2 regions of the Streptomyces sp. NPDC057137 genome follow, and region 2 is predicted to be linked to the other one. Evidence: predicted binding sites of a transcription regulator. Region 2 holds the regulator's gene; the other holds the start of a gene.
The links. The regulator HspR, encoded in region 2, represses chaperone genes until heat shock. The targets are predictions, from matches to a motif close to TTGAGNNNNNNNNNCTCAA.
Positions count from the first base shown of each region.

Region 1 (3,409 bases), on a different contig from region 2:
AGCGAGGCGAGCGCCGTCGTCATCGTGATGCCCGCGCTCGGGCCGTCCTTGGGCACCGCGCCCGCCGGGAAGTGGATGTGCACGCCCCGGTCCTTCAGGTCGGCGACCGGCAGTTCCAGTTCGGCGCCGTGCGAGCGCAGGAAGGAGAGCGCGATCTGCGCGGACTCCTTCATGACATCGCCGAGCTGTCCGGTCAGGGTGAGACCCGAACCGCCCGTCTCCGGGTCGGCCAGCGACGCCTCCACAAAGAGGACGTCTCCGCCCGCTCCGGTGACGGCCAGACCGGTGGCCACGCCCGGCACCGCCGTGCGGCGCTCGGCCGGGTCCTGGGCGGACTCGGGCACATGGTGCGGCCGGCCGATGAGGCCGCGCAGATCGCCGTCTCCTACGGAGAGGGGCAGTTCGCGCTCGCCCAGCTCGTGCTGTGCGGCGACCTTGCGGAGCAGTCGGGCGATGGAGCGCTCCAGGTTACGTACGCCCGCTTCGCGGGTGTACTCGCCCGCCAGCTTGCGCAGCGCCTCGTCCTCCAGCGTGACCTCACCGGTCTCCAGACCGGCCCGCTCCAGCTGCCGGGGCAGCAGGTGGTCGCGTGCGATGACGACCTTCTCGTCCTCGGTGTAGCCGTCGAGGCGGACCAGCTCCATACGGTCGAGCAGGGCCTCCGGGATGGACTCCAGGACGTTCGCGGTGGCGAGGAAGACCACGTCGGAGAGGTCGAGTTCGACCTCCAGGTAGTGGTCGCGGAAGGTGTGGTTCTGTGCCGGGTCGAGGACTTCGAGGAGGGCGGCGGCCGGGTCGCCCCGGTAGTCGGAGCCGACCTTGTCGATCTCGTCGAGCAGGACGACCGGGTTCATCGAACCGGCCTCCTTGATCGCCCGGACGATACGGCCCGGAAGCGCGCCTACGTACGTACGCCGGTGGCCCCGGATCTCCGCCTCGTCCCGGACACCGCCGAGCGCGACGCGGACGAAGGACCGCCCCATGGCGTGCGCGACGGATTCTCCCAAGGAGGTCTTGCCGACGCCGGGCGGGCCGACGAGGGCGAGGACGGCGCCGCCGCGGCGGCCTCCGACCACACCGAGACCGCGGTCGTCACGGCGCTTGCGGACGGCCAGGTACTCCGTGATCCGTTCCTTCACGTCGTCCAGGCCGGCGTGCTCGGCGTCGAGGACGCGCTGGGCGCCCCGGATGTCGTACGCGTCCTCCGACCGCTCGTTCCACGGCAGTTCGAGGACGGTGTCCAGCCAGGTGCGGATCCAGGAGCCCTCGGGGCTCTGGTCGGACGACCGCTCCAGCTTGTCGACCTCCTTGAGCGCCGCCTCCCGGACGTGCTCGGGCAGATCTGCGGCCTCCACGCGGGACCGGTAGTCGTCGGACTCGTCCCCGGGGTCGCCGTTCAGCTCGGACAGTTCCTTGCGTACGGCGTCGAGCTGGCGCCGCAGCAGGAACTCCCGCTGCTGCTTGTCGACGCCCTCCTGGACGTCCTTCGCGATGGACTCGGCGACGTCCTGCTCGGCGAAGTGCTCGCGGAGCTGGTCGGTCGCCATCTTCAGCCGGGCCACCGGGTCGGCGGTCTCCAGCAGCTCGACCTTCTGGGCCGTGCTGAGGAACGGCGAGTAGCCGGCGTTGTCGGCGAGCTGCGAGACGTCGTCGATCTGCTGGACCCGGTCCACGACCTGCCAGGCGCCGCGCTTCTTCAGCCAGTCGGTGGCGAGAGCCTTGTATTCCTTGATCAGTTCGGTGACGGAACCGGGCAGCGGGTCGGGCACGGTCTCGTCGACGTGCAGCCCCTCGACCCAGAGGGCCCGCCCGGGCCCGGTCGTACCGGCGCCGATCCTGACGCGGCCCCTGCCGCGGATCAGGGCGCCGGGGTCGCCGTCGGAGAGCCTGCCGACCTGCTCGACGGTCCCGAGGACGCCGGTCCCCGCGTAAGCCCCGTCGAGGCGCGGCACGAGCAGCACCTTCGGCTTTCCCCCGTCGGAGTCGTCGCCGGCGGCCGCCTGGGCGGCCTCGACGGCGGCACGTACTTCGGTGTCGGACAGGTCCAGCGGCACCACCATCCCGGGCAGCACGACCTCGTCGTCGAGCGGCAGCACGGGCAGGGTGAGCGGTGTGGACATGGCAGCCATGGTCTCCCCTTCGGCAGTCAAAACTTGAGCTATGTGGACTCAATGCTTGTGAGCCTGCCGTTGTTCCCCGGATACCTGGGGAGGGTGTTCGCTCTGAGCGATCGAGGTCCACGCCGACCCCTGAGCCGACGGCGCCTCGACGCCCGCTTGAAGTTCGCACTACGAACTAATATGGTTCGTGGCACGAACTAATATGTCATGTGCGTGGGGAGCTGATGAGATGAGCGGGACAAACAGCGGAAACGGGAGCGGGACGAGCGGCGCGCGGCCGACCGTCGTGGTCGTCGGTGGGGGATACGGCGGGTCCGCCGTCGCCAAGGCGTTGGACGAGGGGACCGATGTCGTCCTCGTTGAGCCCAAGGACGCGTTCGTACACGCCGCCGGATCGTTGCGCGCGCTGGTTCAGCCGGACTGGGCGGGCAACATCTTCTTTCCGTACGACAAGCTCCTGAAGCGCGGCAAGGTCGTCCGCGAGCGGGCGGCGTCGGTGGACACGGGCGGGGTCACCCTGGCGTCCGGCGCGCGCGTGGACGCCGACTACGTCGTCCTGGCCTCCGGCTCCGGCTATCCCTTTCCGGCCAAGATGGACACGGACGTCACCGCCGAGGCGCTGGAGCGGATACGGGCGGCGCACAAGGAACTGGCGGGCGCGGAGCGCGTACTGATCGTCGGCGCCGGGCCCGTCGGGCTGGAGCTGGCGGGCGAGATCAAGGCCGTATGGCCGACGAAGCGCGTGGTGGTCGTGGACCCGGCCGAGCAGCTGATGCCCACCTTCGCGCCGGAGATGCGGGACGACCTGCGCCGGCAGCTCGACGCGCTGGGTGTGGAGCTGCGGCTGGGCACGGCGCTCGCGGAGGAGCCGTCGAGCGGGCCGGGGCGGGCGGGGGCGTTCACCGTCGCGACGGTGGGGGCCGGGGAGCTGTCCGCCAACATCTGGTTCCGGTGCCACGGGGTGACCGTCAGCGGTGACTACCTCGGCGGGGAACTGGCCGGAGCCCGCACGCCCCAGGGCCACCTCCGTGTGACCGACACGCTCAACCTCAGCGCGCGCGGCCGTGTCCACCCGCACATCTACGCGCTCGGCGATCTCACGGACCTCGCCGAGTCGAAGATGGCGGGGTACGCGATGCGGCACGCCGAGGTCGTGGCGGCGAACATCCTCGCGCAGGTACGGGGCGAGGAACCGGCCTCCGTGTACCGGCCGTCCCCGGTCCCGTCGATCCTGCTGCCGCTGGGCCCGAGCGGCGGTGTCGGTCAGGTGCCGACGCCCGAGGGGCCCT
Region 1 covers NZ_JBHUUW010000068.1:31,466-34,874, forward strand. Annotated here, with positions in the region: gene lon (endopeptidase La) at 1-2,129, opposite strand, end outside; gene ACFT9I_RS33895 (NAD(P)/FAD-dependent oxidoreductase) at 2,350-3,409, shown strand, end outside.
Region 1: lon (endopeptidase La) is a predicted target of HspR. The motif match lies at 2,154-2,172, and genes of this name have one in related genera.

Region 2 (3,409 bases):
CGACCCCAAGCGGCGCAAGGAGTACGACGAGGCGCGCTCGCTCTTCGGCAACGGGGGCGGCTTCCGGGCCGGCCCCGGCGCCGGTGGCAACGGCGGGTCCTTCAACTTCGACCTGGGCGACCTCTTCGGAGGCGGCCCCCAGGGCGGCGGAGGGACGCAGGGCGGCCAGGGTGGCGCCGGCGGCTTCGGCGGCGGACTCGGGGACGTGTTCGGCGGCCTCTTCAACAGAGGCGGTCCCGGCACCGGTACACGTACCCAGCCGCGCCGCGGCCAGGACATCGAGTCCGAGGTGACGCTCAGCTTCACCGAGGCGGTCGACGGGGCCACGGTCCCGCTGCGGATGTCCAGCCAGGCGCCCTGCAAGGCGTGTTCGGGCACCGGCGACAAGAACGGCTCGCCGCGGGTCTGCCCGACCTGCGTCGGCACCGGACAGGTGTCGCGCGGCACGGGCGGCGGCTTCTCGCTGACCGACCCGTGCGTGGACTGCAAGGGCCGTGGGCTGATCGCCCAGGACCCCTGCGACGTCTGCAAGGGCAGCGGCCGTGCCAGGTCCTCGAAGACCATGCAGGTCCGCATCCCGGCGGGCGTCAGCGACGGCCAGCGGATCCGGCTGCGCGGCAAGGGCGCTCCCGGCGAGCGCGGCGGTCCGGCGGGCGATCTGTACGTGGTGGTCCACGTCGGCGCGCACCCGGTCTTCGGCCGCAAGGACGACAACCTCACCGTCACCGTGCCGGTCACCTTCGTGGAGGCGGCGCTCGGCGGCGAGGTCAAGGTCCCGACGCTGGGTGGTCCCCCCGTCACCCTGAAACTGCCCGCGGGCACGCCCAACGGCCGTACGATGCGCGCCCGGGGGAAGGGTGCCGTACGTAAGGACGGCAGCCGTGGCGACCTCCTGGTCACCGTCGAGGTGGTCGTCCCCAAGGATCTCGGCGCCGAGGCCCGTGACGCGCTGGAGAGTTACCGGAAGGCGACCGTGGGGGAGAACCCGCGGGACGAGCTGTTCCAGGCAGCGAAGGGAGCGTGACTCCAATGGACGGGGTCGGGCGGCGTCGACCGCACTCATCGTTCAACCGAGCCTTTGAGCTGACCGAAGAGTCACCGGTGTACGTCATCTCGGTGGCGGCTCAGCTGTCCGGGCTGCATCCGCAGACGCTGCGCCAGTACGACCGGCTGGGCCTGGTCTCGCCGGACCGTACGGCGGGCCGCGGCAGGCGTTACTCGGCGCGCGACATCGAACTGCTCCGCCAGGTGCAGCAGTTGTCGCAGGACGAGGGCATCAACCTGGCGGGCATCAAGCGCATCATCGAGCTGGAGAACCAGGTCGCGGCGCTTCAGTCGCGCGTGGCCGAACTCGGCGCGGCGGTGGACGGCGCGGCGGCGGCGATGCGCCAGCGCGAGGCCCAGGTCCACGCGTCGTACCGGCGGGACCTGGTGCCGTACCAGGACATACAGCAGACGAGCGCGCTGGTGGTGTGGCGGCCGAAGCCGAAGCTGTCGTCGGACTAGTCGCTCGGCTGCGGGACGACTGTCTTCCCGCAGCGGGCCATGAGCCCGTCGTCCCCGGAGGATTCCGGGGACGACGGGCTTTTGTTCTGCTCCGGGACCAGCCCGACTCGCTACGGTAAGTCGCAGCACGATCGCTCTTAGCGCACGATTGTGCCCGCTTGTGTCCTGGTTTAACACCCTCCGCTTTCTGCAGTGCAGCAAGATGACGGTGGTGTGCGAGTTGCTCCTGGGAGAGCCTGAACGCGGCAAGTGACTCACCGGAAGACACCAGGAAATTCTGGTGAACTCCGGTTGATTTCAGCTGCCTTGGCGATGCCGCCGGTTCCCTCCGGAATCGGCGGAACAGGCTCTGAGAGGGAATCCCATGGAATGGAAGAAGAAGTCCGCGTCCGTATTTTCGGCCCTGGCGATAGCCGGCGCCGGGATGATGGCCGCGGCGCCTCCGGCCGCGGCGGCGCCCGGGGACTGTCCGGCGGCGAGACTCTGTATCTACGACGGCACCAACTTCAGTGGTGACCGGATCACCAGCGCCAGCACCAACGCCTGTTTCACCCCCTGGGACACCGCCGCGTTCGGTTCCATCCACTCCTACGTCAACAACGGGCCGGTGACCGCCAGGGTCTTCGACCAGGTCGGCACCCTGGTCCGTACGATGCCGGCCGGTGGGTTCAGCAGCAACATCGGCACTCCCGTCGGCGGAGGGTCGTCCGACCACGTCTGCCTGGGGAACGCGCGCCCCTGAACCGCCTGCTGGTGAGCTGACAGAAGCTGCGACGCCGCGTCCCGTTTCCGGGGCGCGGCGTCTGCCTTTCCCGGTGCGCCAGGAACTCCGTGCCGAGGTGGAAGTTCTCAGTGGGGGGCCACCGACGGGCTGCCCGTTTCGGGTTCGACCAGGTCGGACTGGACGAGCAGGGCGCCGAGGTGGGTGCGGCTGGAGGCGTTGAGGGCCTGCATCAGTTTGGCTATGTGGGAGCGGCAGGTGCGGACGCTGATGCCCATTCTGCGGGCCACGGCCTCGTCGGTGGTTCCCTCGACGAGGAGCCGGGCGATGCTGCGCTGGACGGCGGTGACGGAGGTGTCAGGAGAGACGGCGGGCGGGCGCTCGGTCATGGGGGTGGCCTGGGACCAGAGGACCTCGTAGACCTGGACAAGATAGGTGATCAGGGCCGGGTGCCGGATCTCCAGGGCCGTATGGCGGTTGGCGCTGGCAGGGATGAAGGCCACGGCGCGGTCGACGATGATCAGGCGCTCGACGGTCTGCTCGACCGTGCGCACCTCCAGCCGGTCGGCCGGCACGTGCTCCAGGTACTCCTTGATGTGCGGGCTGTAGCGCGCCGGATGCTGGTACAAGTGCCTTAATCGGGCGCCTCGTTCGATCGCGGCCAGGGAGCGGGACAGCCCCGCCATCATGAGTTTGCGCCCCCGGCTGAAGCCCGGCTGGACCGTCAGGATCTCCTGCGTCGCCGCGCGGGCGGCCTCGCCGACCTTCGCGTCGATCAGCACATGCCCGTCGAGCATGGTGATGGAGAGGTTGGGGTCCTCGGCGGCGACGGCGCTCAGCGGCGCCAGTGAGTTGACCAGGGAGGCGCTGAGTTCTACGCGTTCGTGGATCTCGCGCGTGATGGGCTGGAGGAGGTGCGCCAGGGCCGCGGACGGCAGCACCGGGGACATCCATGCCTCGTCCAGGGGGTCGGGGTGCAGCAGCGCCATGTCGACGAGACAGGGTGCCGGCGTCAGTGCGGCGCGAGTGATCCGCCCTCTGCGCAGCGCCTCGGTGTAGAGCCCGATCGCCGTCTCGCACAGCTCCCGGTCACCGTGAGGATGGTGCGTCTGATTCTCCATGGTTTCGTCTACTTTGACACCCCCCGTTTTGTGCAGTGCAGCAAGATGACGGTGGTGAAAT
Region 2 covers NZ_JBHUUW010000014.1:86,824-90,232, reverse strand. Annotated here, with positions in the region: gene dnaJ (molecular chaperone DnaJ) at 1-1,024, shown strand, start outside; gene ACFT9I_RS14725 (heat shock protein transcriptional repressor HspR) at 1,030-1,506, shown strand; gene ACFT9I_RS14720 (peptidase inhibitor family I36 protein) at 1,871-2,248, shown strand; gene ACFT9I_RS14715 (LuxR C-terminal-related transcriptional regulator) at 2,356-3,348, opposite strand.